One region of the Pantoea sp. BRR-3P genome, then DNA from elsewhere that is predicted to be linked to it. Evidence: predicted binding sites of a transcription regulator. Region 1 holds the regulator's gene; each other region holds the start of a gene.
What was found. The regulator Fur, encoded in region 1, represses iron uptake genes when iron is present. The targets are predictions, from matches to a motif close to ATAATAATGAGAACNACTATCAA.
Positions count from the first base shown of each region.

Region 1 (6,392 bases):
TTGGCGAATTACTGGCGCGCGTGCGCGTGGCGCTGCGACGTCATCAAAGCAGCCAGCCAGAGCCGGTGGTGAAATTTGGCGAGGTAAGTGTTGATTTGGCCGCGCGGCGCGTATTGCGCAATGAGCTGGAAGTACATCTAACGCCCATCGAGTTTCGCCTGCTTAGCTTGTTGCTGAATAATGCCGGAAAAGTGCTGACACAACGTCAATTGCTTAATCAGGTTTGGGGGCCAAACGCCGTGGAGCATAGCCACTACCTGCGCATCTACATGGGACATTTGCGTCAGAAGCTGGAAACCAATCCCACGCAGCCCAGCCATTTACTCACCGAAACCGGCATTGGTTACCGATTTATGCCATAAAAAAAAGGCCGCTAAGCGGCCTTTTTCTGCAAAGCTCAATCAGGCGTTCTTCAATACTTCGCTAACAATCTCAACCGCTTCTTTCTCGATCTGCTGACGATGCTCAGCACCCAGGAAACTTTCGCAGTAGATTTTGTAGGCGTCTTCCGTGCCTGACGGACGTGCGGCAAACCAGCCGTTTTCCGTCATCACTTTCAGACCACCGATTGACGCGCCGTTACCCGGTGCAGCAGTCAAGCGTGCAGTGATTGGATCACCCGCTAGCGTATCCGCGCTTACCATTTCAGGCGAGAGCTTAGACAGCGCTGCTTTCTGAGCTGAGGTTGCGGGTGCCTGCAGACGGTTGTAGCTTGGCGCACCAAAGCGCGCAGCCAGTTCATCATAATGCTGCTGCGGGTTCTTACCGGTTACTGCCGTGATTTCTGCGGCCAGCAGGCACAGAATGATGCCATCTTTGTCGGTTGACCAGGCTGAGCCGTCAAAACGCAGGAAGGAAGCACCTGCGCTCTCTTCACCGCCGAAACCGAAGCTGCCATCGAACAGGCCATCAACGAACCATTTGAAGCCAACCGGCACTTCCACCAGCTTACGGCCAATGTCGTTGACTACACGGTCGATCATCGCGCTGGAAACCAGCGTTTTACCCACGGCAACCTCTTTGCCCCACTGTGGACGATGCTGGAACAGGTAGTTGATCGCTACCGCCAGATAGTGGTTCGGGTTCATCAGACCGGCTGGCGTGACAATGCCGTGGCGGTCGTAATCGGGGTCGTTACCAAAGGCCAAATCGAATTTGTCTTTGTAGGCCAGCAAACCGGCCATCGCGCATTCGGACGAACAGTCCATACGCACCACGCCATCTTTATCCAGATGCATGAAGCGGAAAGTTTGATCAATCGCATCGTTGACGATGGTCAGATCGAGTTTGTAGTGCTCAGCAATGCGCTGCCAGTATGCAATACCCGAGCCGCCTAATGGATCGACGCCGATTTTCAGGCCCGCTTTCTGGATGGCCGCGAAATCGATCACCTGCGCCAAACCTTCAACATATGGCTGGATCAGATCCTGCTCGACGATGTGACCGCTTGCCCACGCCTGATCCAGCGGCAGACGTTTAACGTCCTTCAGCTCGCCTTTAATCAGTTGGTTAGCACGGTCTTCCACCACTTTGGTGACGTTGGTATCTGCCGGTCCACCGTTTGGCGGATTGTATTTGATACCGCCATCTTCCGGTGGGTTGTGCGAAGGCGTGATAACGATGCCGTCCGCCTGCGCGCCACCGCGTTTGTTGTGCTCAAGAATGGCGTTAGAGATCGCAGGCGTCGGCGTATAGCCGTTATCCTGCTGCACGATCACATCAACGCCGTTGGCTGCCAGCACTTCCAGCACTGACAAAATCGCCGGCTCAGACAGCGCGTGCGTATCTTTACCGACGTAGCACGGCCCGGTGATGCCATTCTTTTTGCGCTCTTCAGCAATCGCCTGGGCAATCGCCAAAATGTGCGGTTCGTTGAAGCTATGGCGTCCCGCGCTACCGCGGTGGCCTGAAGTGCCAAATTTCACCGCATGATCCGGATTCGCCACGTCGGGCTTCAGGACGTAATACTGCGAGGTTAATTGTGCAACGTTAATCAAATCGCTCTGCTGGGCAGGCTGCCCGGCACGGGGGTGATTGGCCATTGGCGCTTCTCCCTGACGCTTCAGTTAAATGGTGCCGCGAACTTTCTCTGTCAGTTCCTGTGGGAACTGCATAGCCAACATGATGTGTTCCACCATGCTGCATTTGCGACCTGTATTGGTATTCGTGATCACCCAGTACGGCGTGCCGGGAACATGCTTCGGCTTGGTATGGGTGCCATTTTGCAGCAGCGTGTGCTCGTCCCCCGCGAAATAGACGCGGGTACGGCCCTGAAGCGAAGCTGTAGCTTCAGCAAACGCAGCCGGATCAAGACGATAGAGCGTTGACAGTACCAGCATGAAGCGGTTAACCGCCTTATTTTGCTCGGCATATTCGTCGGAAAGCAGCAGTTCACGCACGGCGCGGACACGATCCTGAGGACGCGCTTCGCGGCTGGCTGGCTGTGCATCTTTCCCTGACGTACCAACGGCAGGCGCAGCCGGTGCGCTCTGGCCGGCGGTAAACTTCAACATGCGGCGCAAAATGTCGGAGGCGCTTTCACCAATGTGCTGCGTGTGGCTGGCAATATAACGGTAGAGTTCTTCGTCAACTTCAATCGTTTTCATCTTTTTCCGTACGATTCTGGCAAATGACAGAACCACGCAGTAGTGCAACGGCCTTAGCAAAATCCAGTCGTGCAAAATGTGAGCGGGTTCTAACATAAGGATTATAAAGTTAAATCCGTGGCAGCCGATAGCGTTGGCAACGTTTACGGGCAAAAGTCGGAATATGCCCTAATGCCCACCGGCCTGACTGCTGGACAGGTGAATCCATGATAACCTAAGCCAAGGTCACAACCGTAAGAACTTTAGCCATGATTTTGAACGCTCGTCTGCAAACTGAACAATCTGCTCCCGCTGCCATACCGATTCTGTTAATTCATGGTCTTTTTGGCAGCCTCGATAACCTTGGCGTGCTGGCGCGTGGCGTACGTGATGCCCGCCCAACGCTGCAGGTTGATGTTCGTAACCATGGTTTGTCCGCACGCAGCGACGTGATGAATTATCACGTTATGGCACAGGATATTGTTGAAACGCTGGATGCGCACAACATTGATCGCGCTGGCGTTATCGGTCATTCGATGGGAGGAAAAGTTGCTATGGCGCTGAGCGCTATTGCGCCTGAACGCATTGAGAAAATGGTGATGATCGATATCGCGCCCGTTGATTATCAAACGCGCCGCCATGACGAAATTTTTGCCGCCATCCGAGCCGTTACTACCGCTGGCGTCACACGTCGTAGTGAAGCGGCAGAGGTGATGCGTCAGCATATTAATGAGGACGGCGTGATTCAGTTCATCCTCAAGTCATTCGTCGAAGGTGAATGGCGCTTTAACGTGCCGGTGCTGTGGGATAATTACACCACCATTTCCGGTTGGGAAGAGGTGCCTGCCTGGCCGCATCCGGCGCTGTTTATTCGCGGCGGTGACTCGCCTTATCTGGATAATCAGCATCGCGATGCGCTGCTGCGTCAATTCCCTCAGGCACATGCGCACGTTATCAGCGGGGCCGGACATTGGGTGCATGCCGAGAAACCTGATGCGGTTTTGCGCGCGGTTCGGCGGTTTTTTAATCTGTAAAAGCAAAAGCTTGCCGCGCGTGCTTTAGGGTTGGCGTCAGAGAAGGCGCTGGAGTATGATGTCGCGCTAAAAATTTGCCACGGATATTTTTACCGTGGTCGGGCCGATAATGTTTTAATCGCGCAGCGCCTTTCCGCCGTTCGCGCCCACTCAGTTTTACAAACCATGGCAAAAGAACAGACAGACCGCACCACGCTTGATCTCTTCGCAGACGAGCGGCGTCCTGGTCGCCCGAAAACTAGCCCGTTGACGCGTGATGAACAGCTACGCATCAATAAACGTAATCAGCTCAAGCGCGATAAAGTGCGTGGGTTGCGTCGTGTTGAGCTGAAAATGTCCAGCGAGGCGGTTGACGCGCTCAGTACGCTGGCCGATCAGCAAAACATCAGTCGCAGCGAATTGATTGAACAAATGCTGCTAGCACAGCTCAAACTGTCGTAGCGTGCCCAAACCGCACGCTGGAACAAAAGTCACGGCTTTACAAGTTCCGCACTTTTTACCGGTCTGCTATTATTCGCATAACTGTGCAGTCAACTGACTTACTTTCACAATCAGGATTTAAGAGGTTACCTAACCCATGGCAATCGTAGGCATTTTCTTCGGCAGCGATACCGGCAACACTGAAAACATTGCAAAAATGATCCAGAAACAACTGGGTAAAGATGTCGCCGAAGTGCATGACATTGCTAAGAGCACCAAAGAAGATCTCGATGCATTCGACATCCTGCTGCTGGGCATCCCGACATGGTATTATGGTGAAGCGCAGTGTGACTGGGATGATTTCTTCCCAACGCTGGAAGAGATTGATTTCAATGGCAAGCTGGTAGCACTTTTTGGCTGTGGCGATCAGGAGGATTACGCCGAATACTTCTGCGACGCGATGGGTACCATTCGCGACATCATCGAGCCAAATGGTGCCGTTATCGTCGGCCACTGGCCTACCGAAGGCTACCATTTTGAAGCATCTAAAGGTTTGGCCGATGATAAACACTTCCTCGGTCTGGCGATTGACGAAGATCGTCAACCCGAACTGACCAATGAACGCGTTGAGAAATGGGTGAAACAGATCTTCGATGAGCTGCAGCTGAAAGAGATTATTGAAGCCTAATCCCCTTCTCTGCCCGATGTGGGCGCTATCTCACATCGGGTAACGGAATTTCCTATAAAAATAATAGCTACGGTTTTTTAACTTTTCCCCGCAAATCTGTAGAATACCCGCAATGGTCACCCGCTTATTCCTCTGGCTGTAGAATGAGGCTGAGTGAAATGGAATCCAAAACTTACCGGTCTTGAAGACGTTAGTGACATTATCCTTACCCTCTTTATTGATTAAGGACGTTGCCTTGGTTTTCATTTCACTGCTTGAGTTCTATAATGAGACGCAAATGAGAATGCGCGTTGACCTAAACATTCAAGGCCCCTGCGCCGCAAGTGACTAGCAAAGTAACAGGACAATATCCGCATGACTGACAACAACTCCGCATTGAAGAAGGCTGGCCTGAAAGTCACGCTCCCCAGACTGAAAATTCTGGAAGTGCTTCAGGGACCCGGACCCGAGTCCCATCACGTCAGTGCGGAAGATTTGTATAAACGCCTGATTGATATGGGCGAAGAGATTGGTCTGGCCACGGTATATCGCGTTCTTAACCAGTTTGACGACGCGGGCATCGTAACCCGTCATAACTTCGAAGGCGGTAAATCCGTATTCGAACTGACCCAGCAGCACCATCACGATCACCTGATCTGCCTGGATTGTGGCAAGGTTATCGAATTCAGCGATGAATCAATCGAAACGCGCCAGCGTGAAATTGCCACTCGCCACGGTATCAAACTCAGCAACCACAGTCTGTACTTGTACGGTCACTGTGCTCTGGGAGACTGCCGCGAAGACGAGACGCTCCACGATAAGTAATTAAGTGTGCTATGCAGTATAAAAAAACCGGCGCTTGAGCCGGTTTTTTTATACCTGAATTCAGGCAATGAGGGTTTCTTGCAGGTAACGCCAGCGTGGAATGCTGGTGCTGCAATCAAGAACCGCCAGTGAAATACGGCTCTGATTGATGCCATTCATCATTTGTAATTCACGATACTGAATCGTCACTTCCTCACTTTGCTGCGAGATAATGGCGTGCTCGCTGGTCGCAATCCGCATACCTTCGCGTTGACCATTTAACTGGCGAAACAGCGCTTCCATCTCATTAAGATCCAACTGTTTACCTTGCGGTGTCACCATTTTAAATTCGGGATGAAAGTGCGACAAAAACAGGTCGATGCTGTCATCACTGCCTTCGACCTGATTGAAAATACGTTCGATAAGTTGATGTAAAACAACCACACTGTGCTTGGCTTCCAGAGCGAGACTTGTCATTTTTTTTCCTTTGGTAACCCGCGAAGCAACGTTTAAGAGCGCATAGCCTACCTGAAAAAAAGTTTTTCACACGGCCAAATGGATTAATTTTTCTAAAGTCAGAATAGTCGTAAACGACAAAAGAAACCTATTAACTGGCATGCAGAATAATTGATTACCCATTGCCAAATGCAGACAATAAAAAAGGGCGATTGCTCGCCCTTTCATGATCTTATCGTACTATCAGCAAAAAAGATTATTCGCCGATTTTTGCCCAGGTGTCACGCAAACCTACGGTGCGGTTAAACACCAATTTGGACGGCTGCGAATAGACGCTGTCAGCACAGAAATAGCCTTCGCGCTCAAACTGATATGGCGCCATTGGCTCAGCAGCACGCAAGCCTGGCTCAACGAAGCCCTGTTTAG
Region 1 covers NZ_CP155066.1:2,819,712-2,826,103, forward strand. The annotation lists gene kdpE (two-component system response regulator KdpE) at 1-362, shown strand, start outside; gene pgm (phosphoglucomutase (alpha-D-glucose-1,6-bisphosphate-dependent)) at 402-2,042, opposite strand; gene seqA (replication initiation negative regulator SeqA) at 2,067-2,606, opposite strand; gene ybfF (esterase) at 2,855-3,619, shown strand; gene ybfE (LexA regulated protein) at 3,785-4,060, shown strand; gene fldA (flavodoxin FldA) at 4,197-4,727, shown strand; gene fur (ferric iron uptake transcriptional regulator) at 5,082-5,531, shown strand; gene AAGR08_RS13160 (hypothetical protein) at 5,592-5,987, opposite strand; gene glnS (glutamine--tRNA ligase) at 6,223-6,392, opposite strand, start outside.

Region 2 (6,392 bases), 470 kb from region 1:
AGCAGGCAATCCTTCGAAGTCGATACGCTGTAAACCGCTGAGGCCAAACTCCACTTTCGCACCGTGTGTTTCTGCGGCGATATTCACTTCGCCCCCCTGCAGCGCTAAATCGTTATCAAGCGCGTTGCTGCCAAGGTCAAAGATCACCTGGTCCTCATCGGCTGCCAACAGGCGGCTGATAAACTGCCCACGTGAGAAACTCACCATCAGCGGCGTTTGAAAACGCAGCAGGTCCTTCATGACCCCCAAAACCGCTAATGTGCCTCGCTTGAGATATTGTTCTTTATCGGCTTCACCCACGTCCTGCTCCACTTATCCGATTATTGTTTTACGCGCGCTAAAGTTATCCGTCAGTTATCGGCACCGCTACGCTAAGCTTTAACATGCCAACGATGTCTTACTGCGACAATTTGCGAGGCAGATCAAAAAATCCCGTCTATACTTGTTGCGGTGAACACATTGATTAATAACGTAAGGAGCAGTACATGGGTATTCTTTCATGGATTATTTTTGGTCTGATTGCCGGTATCATCGCTAAGTGGATTATGCCGGGCAAAGATGGCGGCGGCTTTATCATCACCGTGGTGTTGGGTGTGGTAGGTGCGGTGGTCGGTGGCTGGATCAGTACCCTGTTTGGTTTCGGTAAAGTTGACGGTTTCAACTTCGGCAGTTTCGTGGTGGCGGTAATTGGTGCCATCGTGGTGCTGTGGATTTACCGCAAAGTTCGAAGTTAACAACGCAAAAATGATTTAATGAAATCCGCCATCCTTGCAGGGATGGCGGATTTTTTTATGTCAGGTTAAAAGTCGTAGCCTACCGTTGCCATTACGGTGCGCTCGGCGCCGCGATAGCAATAGCCGGTGCCATAACAGGCCGCCAGATACTTTTTATCCGTCAGGTTGTTGGCATTGACCTGCAGCCAGGCGCCTTTCAGCTGTGAATTCCACGCACCAAGATCCGCGCGTACCGATGCATCAAACAGCGTTACGGATGGCAAACGCGTGGTGTTTTCGTTATCTGCCCACTGTTTGCCGATATAGCGCACACCGGCACCGGCGCTTAAGCCATAATCAAACTGATAATGACCCCATAAAGACGCCATGCTGTTCGGCGTGACATACGGCGTATGGCCATCGTTGCCGTCCACGGAATCTTTGAAGCGCAGGTGATTCAACGTGTAACCGGCGATGGTGCTGAAACGCGAGGTCAGCTGATTGCGTGCTTCCAGCTCAATACCCTGTGAATGCACTTTGCCCGATGGCGTATAAGTACCGTCCAGCACGTTACGGTTGGCGACATCATCCTGGGTCAAATCGTATAAGGCGATGGTGTACATATCGCGCGTCCCGACCGGCTGATATTTCACACCCGCCTCATACTGCTCGGAAGTGGTCGGTTTCAGCTGATTACCATTAGGATCGGTTAATGACGCTGGCGTAATCGCCTGGCTCCAGCTGACGTAAGGCGATACGCCATTTTCGAAAGCATACAGCAGTGCGGCGCGTCCGCTGATGTGATCGTCCTGACGACGGCTGGTGCCGTTTTCCGACACGATGCGATCATAGCGACCGGAAAGATCCAGATGCCAGCGATCGAGCTGCAGCTCATCTTGTAAATACAGGCCGGTTTGATAGTAGCGGCGCGTTTGCGAGGTCCAGGCGAAGTCCGGCATGATGCCCACTTCATCGCCGTTCCAGGCATTCAGCGAACTGGCGGCTCCGCTGGCTTCGGTAATGTCATTTTTGTAGCGATGATACTCGGCACCCAGCGTCACGCGATGCTGCACGGCGCCCGTCGCGAAATCGGCCTGCAATTGGTTGTCGTTAGCCCATGCGCTCAGTGAAGAACGTTCGCCGGAGAAATAGCGATTCAGCAGGTCCGGATTGGTGGCATTCCAGCCAATTTGATACACCTGATCAAGCGCGGTATTCGAATGGCTATAGCTGCCGGTAGAATGCACGGACCATACATCGTTAAAGCGATGTGAGAAGTCATAGCTATAAATCTGTTCGTGGCGCTTGAACTGATCGTAGGCGCTGTCGCCCTCGTAGAAACTGTCGCTCAGCTTACGGCCATTGTGGCTGTAAAGCGTACCTTCAGCCGGCACCGAACCGTGATAGCCGCCAGAAGGATCTTTTTGCAGATAGGCGCGCAAGACTAAATTGGTGTCTTCACTCGGCTGCCACATCAGCTGCGGTGAAATCGCATACTTCTCTTCACGGGTGTGATCGTACTGGGTATCGCTGTTACGCGTGATGCCGGTTAAGCGGAATGCCCACTGATCGTTGATGGCGTTGGTGTAATCAAACGCGGCGCTGTTGGTGGCGTTGGTGCCGGTCGAAAGGCGGAAATGGCCCTCTTCAGCGAACTGCGGACGCTTACTCACCATATTCACTAGGCCGCCAGGTACGGTTTGGCCGTAGAGCGCGGAAGAGGGGCCTTTTATCACATCAATGCGATCGAGAAACCAGTTATCCACCTGCAGGATGTTGAAACTGCCGCCATCGCTCATGACGCGCAGGCCATCGAGGAAGGTGTTATCAACATCGCCACCGTGGAATCCACGCAGGGCGATGGTGTCGTAGCGCGTAGCGGCACCGCCAAAGTTGGTGAATACGCCTGGCGTGTAACCGAGCGCCTGATTGAGATCCTGTGCGCCCTGATCTTCCATCTGCTGACGCGTCACCACCGAAATGGACTGCGGCGTCGTGATCAACGGCTGATCGGTTTTACTGGCACCGCTGCTGCGCGTGGCGAGATAGCCTTGCGTGGGTGATGTTGCGCTCTCTTGCGGCTGAGCCGTGACAACAATCGATTCTTCAGCGAAGGTTGCGGCGGGTAATGCCAACGCAAGTGCGCACAGCATGCGGCCACGTTTCAGGGTAAACAGCGATGTCATGAGGGTTCCTGTTGTTATTAATGGGAATAGGTATCGATATTAGATTGAGAATTATTATCTTTTAATGCGGGTGTTTCAAGGTGTGAATTTGTTGTAAGAAGGTTGTGAGAAAAAGGCACAGAGTGGCGAGTGGATTGCCTTTTATGGCATGAGGTTGGTGGATTAAGCGCAAGCTTGGTCGCCATGAATGGCGACCTTACGACAGGATGAAGTGGTTTTTGTAGGGTGCGCATTGATGCGCACCGGGAACCGATGAGGAAATAACTTACTTAACGCTGGTCAACGCCGGCATATTGGGAATATCGCCGGCGCTATTACAGGTTTTGTCTTTCGGGCAATATTTGTCGAGCAGTTTCAGCGTCACGCCGTTGGTCCAGCCAAAGCCATCCTGCAACGGATATTCACCGCCGCCACCGCCGCCCAACTGAGCGCCTTCAACCACGTACTTCTCAACCAGCTTATGCTCCTTGTCATACGTCGCCTGTACGTTTTGCAGGAAGCGTTGACCAATCTGCTGTGCCAGCTTCGGTTGCTTATAATGCTCGAGACCTTCCACCGCAACCCATTGCAGCGGTGCCCAGCCGTTTGGCGCATCCCATTGCTGGCCGTTATTTACCGTGGTCGTTACCAAACCGCCCGGCTTCAGCAGCTGTTTCTCGACTGCGGAAGCGGTGCGTTCGGCTTGCTTATCGCTCGCCACCTGCATGTAAAGCGGGAACAGCGTCGCCGCCGTCAGCTGTGGATGAATCTGCTTTTTCTGGAAGTCGTAATCGGCATACCAGCCTTGTTTGTCGTTCCACAGATAGCGATTGATAGCCGCCTGACGTTTTTCCGCATCCGCCGCAAACGCTTTGGCTTTGTCATCCTGCTTGTCCAGTTTTGCTGCTTTGGACAGCGTTTGCTCAAGATGGAACAGCAGGCTATTGAGATCGACCGGCGCTAGCTGGGTGGTGCGGATTGAGGCCAGATTATGCGCATCGGTAAACCAGCGCGAACTGAAATCCCAGCCTGAAGCCGCGCCCGCACGCAGGTCGCGATACACCTGCTGCTTATTACGCTCTGGCGCTTTGTTCGCCGTCGTCACGTCATCCAGCCAGGATTCGGTACGCGGCGCATCACGATCGTCCCAATAACGGTTCAGCAGCGTGCCATCGCTAAGTTTGATAACACGTTTGCTGGCCTGGCCGGGCGCCACTTTGTCGCTATCCGCCATCCAGTAGTCGTACTCTTTCTGCAGCTGCGGCAGGTATTGGCGATAGACATCATCACCTTTATGCGTCGCTAACAGGTCAACCATTAAACTGAAGAACGGTGGCTGCGAGCGGCTGAGATAGTAGCTGCGGTTGCCGTTAGGAATATGGCCATATTTGTCGAGCTCGGTAGCGAAGTTCTCCACCATATCCTGCACGCGATCCCAGTGGCCGCTCTCGGCCAGGCCCAGCATGGTGAAGTAGCTATCCCAGTAATAAACCTCGCGGAAACGTCCGCCTGGCACTACGTAGGGTTTCGGCAGCGGCAGCAGTGAATCGTACTGGCTGGCGCTCTGTGCGGTGCGCGTCAGCACCGGCCACAATCCATTAATGTGTTCGCGCAGGCTTTGACCGGAGGGCGGCACATATTTGTCCTGCTCTTGTGGCAGCGTAAAGTTGCTATCGACAAAATGCTTGAGATCAAAATTGCGCTGGCCTTTTTGCATCTGCCAGTCGGCCAGAATCGAAGAAGGATTCGATTTCGGTACCGCGTCGGCGAAGGTTTTCTGATCAGGGTAAAATTTAGCCTGCTGTACCGCATTGAACAACGGTCCCAGGCGCACATCCGGTGGCTGCGGTTGGTTGCTTAGCATGCGGCTTTGGTCATCGGCGTGTGCGGCGCTGGCACCCGCCAGCAGCGCGGCACTCAATAAAAAAGTCAGACGCGCGGGCGTAAATACGGCATTTTTTATCATCGGTTTTTCTCCTTGTCCGAAAAGGTGGTGTGCTAACGCATTGACCACCCGAACAACTTTAGTCGTTATCGCGCCGCTTAGCCTCGCATAGCGGTGGAAATGTGAAGCATCCTGAATTAATCACGCGAGAAATTGCGTGAGGCGACGGTTTTTGCTTGCCCTGTATCGCTATTTGCCTGAGGCTGAAGGCAAAAAAAGGAGAGCAGTATGGAGATTATCTGGTATCACCCGTCGCTGGCGCCGCAAAGCTGGTTGGACGGTTTGCAGCAACGTTTACCCGAAGCGCGCGTGCGCCAGTGGCAGCCGGGCGACAATGCGCCGGCCGATTATGCGGTGGTACGTTCCCCGCCCGTTGAGATGCTGGCGGGGCGTGAGCTAAAAGGCGTGTTTGCGATGGGGGCAGGAGTAGACGAAATCCTCAAACAGCTGCGCGACAATCCCCAGATGCTAGCTGATGACGTGCCGCTGTTCCGCCTGGAAGACACCGGCATGGCGCGTCAGATGCAGGAGTATGCCAACTGGTGCGTGTTGGGGTGGTTCCGCCGTTTCGCTGAATACCGTCAGCAGCAACAGCGGGCGCAGTGGCAGGAGCTTGACGCTATCGATCGCGAAAACTTCACCATTGGCGTGTTGGGCGCGGGTGTCCTTGGCCGCAGCGTGTTGGAAAGCCTGCGTCAGTGGGGATTCCCGTTGCGCTGCTGGAGCCGCTCCGCCAAACAGATTGACGGCGTGCAGAGTTTCCACGGACGCGATCGGCTGAATGCTTTCCTCGATGGCACCCAGGTGCTGATCGATCTGCTGCCCACCACACCGGAGACCACGAACTTAATCGATAGCCAATTGCTGCGCGTGTTGCCGCACGGTGCCTGTTTCCTTAATCTGGCGCGCGGTGCCCATGTGGTAGAAGCCGATTTGCTGGCCGCGTTGAACAGCGGCAAGCTTGCCGCCGCAGCGCTGGATGTGTTCCAGACCGAGCCGCTGCCGCAGGATCATCCGTTATGGTCTCATCCGCATGTCACAATTACGCCACATACTGCGGCCATTACTTTACCGGGTGAGGCGATGGATTACATTGCGGCTGCCATACTTGCTGTGCAGCAAGGCCAACAGCCGAGCGGTTTGGTCGATCGCCGACGCGGTTATTAATTCACATTGAGTCAGGAGATGAAGATGTATCCCGTTGATTTACATATGCACACCGTCGCCAGTACCCATGCTTACAGCACGCTGCATGATTATGTCGCTCAGGCGAAACAAAACGGCTTGAAACTGTTTGCGATTACCGATCACGGTCCGGATATGGCCGATGCGCCGCATTATTGGCACTTTGTCAACATGCGTATCTGGCCACGCGTGATTGATGGCGTCGGCGTGTTGCGCGGTATTGAAGCCAACATTAAAAATCAGCAGGGCGAAATTGATTGCAGCGGCCCGATGCTGGACGCGCTGGATTTGATCGTGGCGGGCTTCCATGAACCGGTGTATGCGCCGCGCGATAAAGCGCATCACACCGAAGCGATGATTGCGGCGATGGCGGGCGGGCAGGTG
Region 2 covers NZ_CP155066.1:2,350,961-2,357,352, reverse strand. The annotation lists gene AAGR08_RS10905 (flagellar brake protein) at 1-300, opposite strand, end outside; gene AAGR08_RS10900 (GlsB/YeaQ/YmgE family stress response membrane protein) at 486-734, shown strand; gene AAGR08_RS10895 (TonB-dependent siderophore receptor) at 800-2,899, opposite strand; gene treA (alpha,alpha-trehalase TreA) at 3,165-4,844, opposite strand; gene ghrA (glyoxylate/hydroxypyruvate reductase GhrA) at 5,052-5,990, shown strand; gene AAGR08_RS10880 (phosphatase) at 6,015-6,392, shown strand, end outside.
Region 2: a site for Fur is predicted at 2,938-2,960, ahead of AAGR08_RS10895 (TonB-dependent siderophore receptor). Genes of this name have one in related genera too.

Region 3 (6,392 bases), on a different replicon from region 1:
ATTATCGCGTCACCACAATGCATTTTGTCCCCTCGATGCTGGCCGCATTTGTCGGCCATCTGGCGACGCAAACCGATCGTGCTTGCCCAAGCCTGCGCCGCGTATTTTGTAGCGGTGAAGCGTTGGCGTGCGATTTGGCGCGCAGCTATCAGGATCTGATTGCCGCACCGCTGCACAATCTGTATGGCCCGACCGAAGCCGCCGTCGATGTCACCTGGCAACCGGCCAGCGGCAGCGCGCTAGCGGGCCTCAACGGTCCGGGCGTACCGATTGGACGCCCGGTGTGGAACACGCAGCTGCATATTCTCGATAACCTGCTGCGCCCGGTGCCGGTTGGCGTGCCCGGCGATCTCTATCTCAGCGGTGTGCAGCTGGCCGATGGCTATTTGCACCGCGCCGACCTCACCGCGCAGCGCTTTGTCGCCGCGCCGTTTGCCGAAGGGGAACGCATGTATCGCACCGGCGATATTGCCAGCTGGCGCGCCGACGGTGCGGTTGAGTATCTGGGACGCAGTGACGATCAGCTGAAAATGCGCGGACAGCGTATTGAGCCGGGCGAGATCGAACAAGCCCTGGCGGCGCTGCCAGGCGTGGCGCAAGCGGTGGTCGCGGCGCGCAACCTTACGCAGCAGTCAACGCCGGGCGTCGATAATCGTCAGCTGCTGGGCTGGCTGGTAGCGGAAGCGGGCATCACGCTGGACCTCGAGCGCGTGAAGCAGCAGCTGAGCGAACGATTGCCTGCGCATATGCAGCCGGTCAGCTATCTGCTGCTCGACCAATTGCCGCTGAGCGCTAACGGCAAGCTCGACCGCAAAGCGCTGCCGATGCCGCAGCGCAGCGCGCGCAGCGGTCGCTTACCGGACAGCGCCAGTGAGCATTTGCTGGCAGAGCTGTTCCAGCAGCTGCTGGGTTGCGACAGCGTGTTCGCCGACGACGATTTCTTCGCGCTCGGCGGCCATTCGCTGCTGGCGATGCGTCTGGCGGCAGAACTGCGTCGTCGTGAGGTGCCGCCGCTCAGCGTCGGGCAGATCATCGCGGCACGCAGCGTGGAGAAGCTGGCGACGCTGCTCGACGACGGCGCCAGCAGCGAAACCGGTGGCAACGGTGAACTGCTGCCGCTGCGCGCAGGCAACGGCCCTACGCTGTTCTGCATCCATCCCGCCTCCGGTTTCGCCTGGCAGTACAGCGCCCTGCTGCACTATCTGGACGGCGACTTCCCGATTGTCGGCCTGCAATCGCCGCGTCCTGATGGGGTGATTGCGGCGTGTCACAGCGTGGCGGCGATGTGCGATCGGCATCTGGCAGCGATTCGCCAGCAGCAGCCGAGCGGACCTTACTTCCTGCTCGGTTATTCGCTTGGCGGCACGCTGGCGCAAGGCATCGCGGCACGCCTGCAGGCGTTAGGTGAAGAGGTGGCCTTCCTCGGCCTGCTGGATACCTATCCGGCGGAAGGTCAGGACTGGCGCATGCCGGATGCCGCTGCAGCGGAACAGGAGGTGGCGCGGGAGCAGGCCGAATTTATGGCGGCAACCGAAGACGAACGCGATCCGCTGCTGCGGGCGGAGAAGGCGGCGATGTTTAGCACCATCGTGGCTAATTACAAAGATGCCGTCGCGCGCCTGGCCGAAGCGCGCACGCCGCGTTATGCCGGCAACGCCACGCTGTTTATGGCGAAGAGAACCGTGCCGCCGGATATGGATGTCCGCGCCAGCTGGGCGCCGTTTGTGGATGAGCTCACCCTCTACCCGCTGGATTGCGAACACGCCGATATTCTCTCGGCGGATTCGCTGAAGGTATTGGGACCGTTGATAAATCAGCTGTTAGCGGGTTGAGCTTTGGTGCGGGCATCGAAACGGTGCGCATAAATGCGCACCCTACGAAAGGTCTGCACGTTTTTGTAGGGTCGCATTCATAGCGGCCTGGAAATAAGTGTAGGGTCGCCATTCATGGCGACCTTTACCCCTTATGTTGGAGATATATGGCTAAGCCTTCGATATTTTTAGATTTTAGTTTGCTGAAAAATAACCCGTCATTCCGCGCAATATTCTGCGCTCGCATGCTGTCGGTGTTTGCGCTCGGCATGCTGGCGGTGGGTGTGCCGGTGCAGATTCAGGCCATGACCGGCTCCACGCTGCAGGTGGGCGTGGCGGTGATGCTCGATGGCGTCGGCATGTTTATCGGCCTGCTGCTTGGCGGTGTGCTCGCAGATCGCTACGATCGCCGCAAGCTGATCCTGTTTGCACGCGGCACCTGCGGCATTGGCTTTGTGCTGCTCAGCCTGAATGCCTTCAGCTCAGCGCCTTCGCTGCTGGCGCTCTACTTCCTCGCCTTCTGGGATGGCTTCTTTGGAGCGCTGGGCATGACCGCGCTGATGGCAGTGATCCCGCTGATCGTCGGACGCGAACATCTGGCGGAAGCCGGTGCGCTCAGCATGCTAACGGTGCGCCTCGGCGCGATTCTCTCGCCAGCGATTGGCGGGATGATTATCGTCGCGGCAGGCGTCGGCTGGGCCTTTGCGGTCGCCGCCATCGGTACGCTGGCTACGCTGATTCCGCTAGTGCGTTTGCCCGCCATGAAGCCTGAACAGCAGGAACCGGAGCATCCGCTGCGCGCGCTGGCGAGCGGCATTCAATTTGTTTGCCAGCATAAAGTGGTGGGCGCGGTGGTGCTGGTTGGGTTACTGCTCAGCATGGTGGGCGCGGTGCGTATCCTGTTCCCGGCGCTGGCGCTAACCTTGCACGCCGATGCCTCGGCATTAGGTTTGATGTATTCTGCGGTGCCGCTGGGCGCGATGATCGGCGCATTTACCAGCGGCTGGGTGCGACAACTGGCACGCCCGGGGCGGGTGCTGATCGGTTGTGCGCTGCTGGCGTTTGCCTGCATCGCCTCGCTCGGTTTCTACAGCCATTTGCTGCCCGCACTGCTGGCGCTGGTGTGTTACGGCTACAGCAACGCTATCGCCTCGCTGTTGCAGTTTATGCTGACGCAGCATCATACGCCGGATGCGCTGCTGGGTCGCGTTAACAGCCTTGGCACAGCACAGGATGTGACGGGCGATTCGCTTGGCGCATTAGGTTTGGGGGCACTGGCACGGGTGTTGGCGCCGTTGAGCAGCGTGTTGTGGTTTGGTGGCCTGGCGGCGGGGCTGTTGGTCTTGCTGGCGCTGGCGGCGCGCGGCCTGCGCACCGCACGCCTCGGCGATCAGCCTGATGCGTCGCGACCAGCCACCGCTGACGCTTGATGCGTGAATTGCCGCTCGATGCTGCTCAGCATATTGCTGGCGCTGTAGTAATCGAGGCGGAAAGTGTCGTTCCCCACGGCAAAAATAGCGTGCTGCTGCACCGCGGGCAGATGGGCGAGGAATGGATTCTTCGCCACCTGCGGCACGGTTTTCTCATCGGCCGCAAACAGCAAAATAGTGTTGCCGGTGATGCCATCGGCCATATTTTCACCGTTTAGCTGAATGATGTCATTGCGCTTGCCCATGCTGGTGCTGCCCTGAAAACTCGCGGGCGGCGCGGCCAAGGTAAAGCCCAACGCCTTTAACAGCGCACCCTGCGCCGAGGCCGGTGTCCATAGGTTCATGCCGCGTCCATCTTCGTAATAGACCAGGGCAGACGTCGGCTGTGGCGGCAGCGTGATCGTATTGCGCACCGCAGCGACGCGCTGGTCAAACGCAGCTATCACCTTTTTTGCATCCGCTTCATGACCGGTGATGTCACCCAACTGTAAAGCTAATGCCTGCCAGCTCTTATCGCCGTAGTCGATCACTAATACCGGCGCAATGGTTTGCAGCTGATCGTACAAGCGCAGCGCTGAATCCCCGCCGGTGGCGGCCATCACGATCAAGTCCGGCGCTTCGGCCGCAATCGCTTCGGCGTTTGGCTGCGACACGTACAGCGGTTTTACCTGACGCGCTTTCGCCACTTCACTCCACTGAGTAAAGAAGCCCTGCGCATCCGCCACGCTGCTATTGCGGCTGGTGGCGCCAGAGCCGATCAGCGGCGCATTAATTGCCAGCAAAGTGCCGCTCAGCGTGACGCTGGTCGAAACAATACGCTGCGGCGGCTGTTGCAGCGTAAGTGGGCCTTGCGGGGTTTGGATGGTGCGCGGCCAGCTGGCGGTTGCGTGGGCGTGGGTGCAGATGAAAAATAGAGTGAGCAGCAGAGAAAGAGCGGGAAAACGCATCAGGTTGTCCATCACTTGATAATTGAGAATAAATATCATTATCAAAAATACAGCGGTGTGCAAGCGTAATTCTTGGTGTATTTCCGGTCGCCATGAATGACGACCCTACCTATTCGTAGGGTGCGCATTAATGCGCACCTGGCAGAAGTTACTGCAGTGAATAACGCGCCATCGGCGCCACATCCTTAATCACACCATTCGCTTTCATATACTCACCAAATGCCTGATAGCGCGCCCGATCAAACTCTGCGCTGTGCGCAGCAAAGTACGGTAGCGTCGCCTGCCACGCTTCATGGTTTAGTTTGGTGTTCAGCTCTGGATATTGCTTGATAAATGCCTGCCACGCCTCTTGCGGATGCGCGCGCAGCCATGCCACACCCGCATCAAGCCCGCGCAAAAACGCCGGAATACGTTTGTCCTGCGCGGCCGTTTTTTGATTTGCCAGAATAATCAGTTCGTCATACGCCGGCACACCGTAATCCTCAGGTTTGAACACCGTCGGATTGGCGCCTTTGTCCTGCAGATCCAGCAGCTCATAGTTGCGGAAGATGGTCATCGCACCCTCAATCTTGTGCGTCAATAGCGCTGATTCACCGTCCATATTCAGGTTAATCAGCTTCACGGTGGCAACATCAACGCCCTGCGATTTCAGCATATTGCGAATTGCCACGTCTTCCGTTCCCGGTACCGCATAGCCCAGCGTTTTCCCTGCAAAATCTTTTAAAGAGTGAATATCGCTCGCAAGCGTGGTCAGCGTATTCAGTGGCTGATTGATTAAAGTACCAACGCGGATGACTGGCACATCCTTCTCCACCAGCGTATAGAGCTGCGGCTGATAGCTGATAGCAAGATCGGCTTTACCTGCGGCCAAGAGCAGCGGTACAGAGGCGGAATCGGCAGGCGCGATCATCTCTACGTCCAGCCCCTCTTTTTTGAAAGCCCCGCTGTGCTGAGCCGCAAAAATCGCGGCATGATTCGGGTTAATAAACCAGTCGAGCAGCAAACGAACTTTCTCTGCGGCGTGGACATGAGCAGAAGCCAGCAACAGCAAGGTGGTAAAAATAGTGCGTAAGGTGTTCAAAGTGCATCCTTATGAAGTTTGCCAGAGGGTTTTCTTGCGAATCAGCGCCACGCTGCCGGAGAGCAACAGCGCCAGAATCAGTAACAGCAGCAGTGCAGCAAAGCTGGTGGCGGTTTCCAGCCGGGCGTTGGACTGCATCATCAAGTAGCCCAACCCTTCACTGGCTCCAACCCATTCGCCAATCACGACGCCTATCGGTGCCAGCACCGCCGCCATCTGTAAGCCGGAAAAAAACTGCGGTAAGGCGGCGGGCCAACGCACGCGCCAGAAGATGCGAAAGCGCGATGGCGTGGTGGTTTGCGCCAGCTCCAGCCAGCCGCTCGGCGTGCGGCACAGCCCATCGAACAGCGACAGGCACAGCGGAAAAAACAGAATCAACGCCGCCACCACCACTTTCGACGCAATGCCAAAACCGAGCCACAGCACCAGCAGCGGCGCGAGGGCAAATACCGGGATCGCCTGGCTGGCGGTGACCAGCGGAAACAGCACGCGTCGCAGCAGCGGGCTGGCAGCCATCAGCACCGCCAGCGTCACGCCGGCACCCACGCCGAGCAGCAGCGCCAGCACAATTTCCGCCAGCGTATATAACGCGTGATGCCAGAGCAGTTGGCGCTGCAGCCATAGCGCTTCAAGCACCGCCTGCGGCGCGGGCAGTAAAAAGGTCGGCACGCCGCTGTGACGTGCCAGCAGCCAGCCGCACAGCAGCACCACAAACAAATAGATCGCGCTAAACAGTGTTTTCATGGGTATTCAATCGGGAGAAAAGTTGCGCCTGCGCCTGCAACACGCCGGGATCATCGAACGATCGCGGGGTCACACCGCCAGGCACCGGCCAGTTTTCGATCGCCAGCGGTTGGCCATCAAGCAGCAAAATATCATCGGCCATGCGGCAGGCTTCCAGGGGATCGTGGGTCACCAGCAACACGGTTTTGCCTTGCAGCAAGCGTGCGGTCAGCGTCTGCAGGCTGAGTTTGGTCATCACATCCAGCGTGGCGAACGGCTCATCCATCAGCACCACCTCACGCTGCGCATACAGCGTGCGCGCCAGCGCCACCCGTTGCCGCATGCCGCCTGAGAGCTGATGCGGCGGCGCGTGCGCCACCTCGCTGAGCTTCACCTGCGC
Region 3 covers NZ_CP155067.1:127,891-134,282, reverse strand. The annotation lists gene AAGR08_RS20245 (amino acid adenylation domain-containing protein) at 1-1,832, shown strand, start outside; gene entS (enterobactin transporter EntS) at 1,979-3,241, shown strand; gene fepB (Fe2+-enterobactin ABC transporter substrate-binding protein) at 3,202-4,188, opposite strand; gene AAGR08_RS20230 (ABC transporter substrate-binding protein) at 4,337-5,269, opposite strand; gene AAGR08_RS20225 (ABC transporter permease) at 5,279-6,013, opposite strand; gene AAGR08_RS20220 (ABC transporter ATP-binding protein) at 5,997-6,392, opposite strand, start outside.
Region 3: a site for Fur is predicted at 4,211-4,233, ahead of fepB (Fe2+-enterobactin ABC transporter substrate-binding protein). Genes of this name have one in related genera too.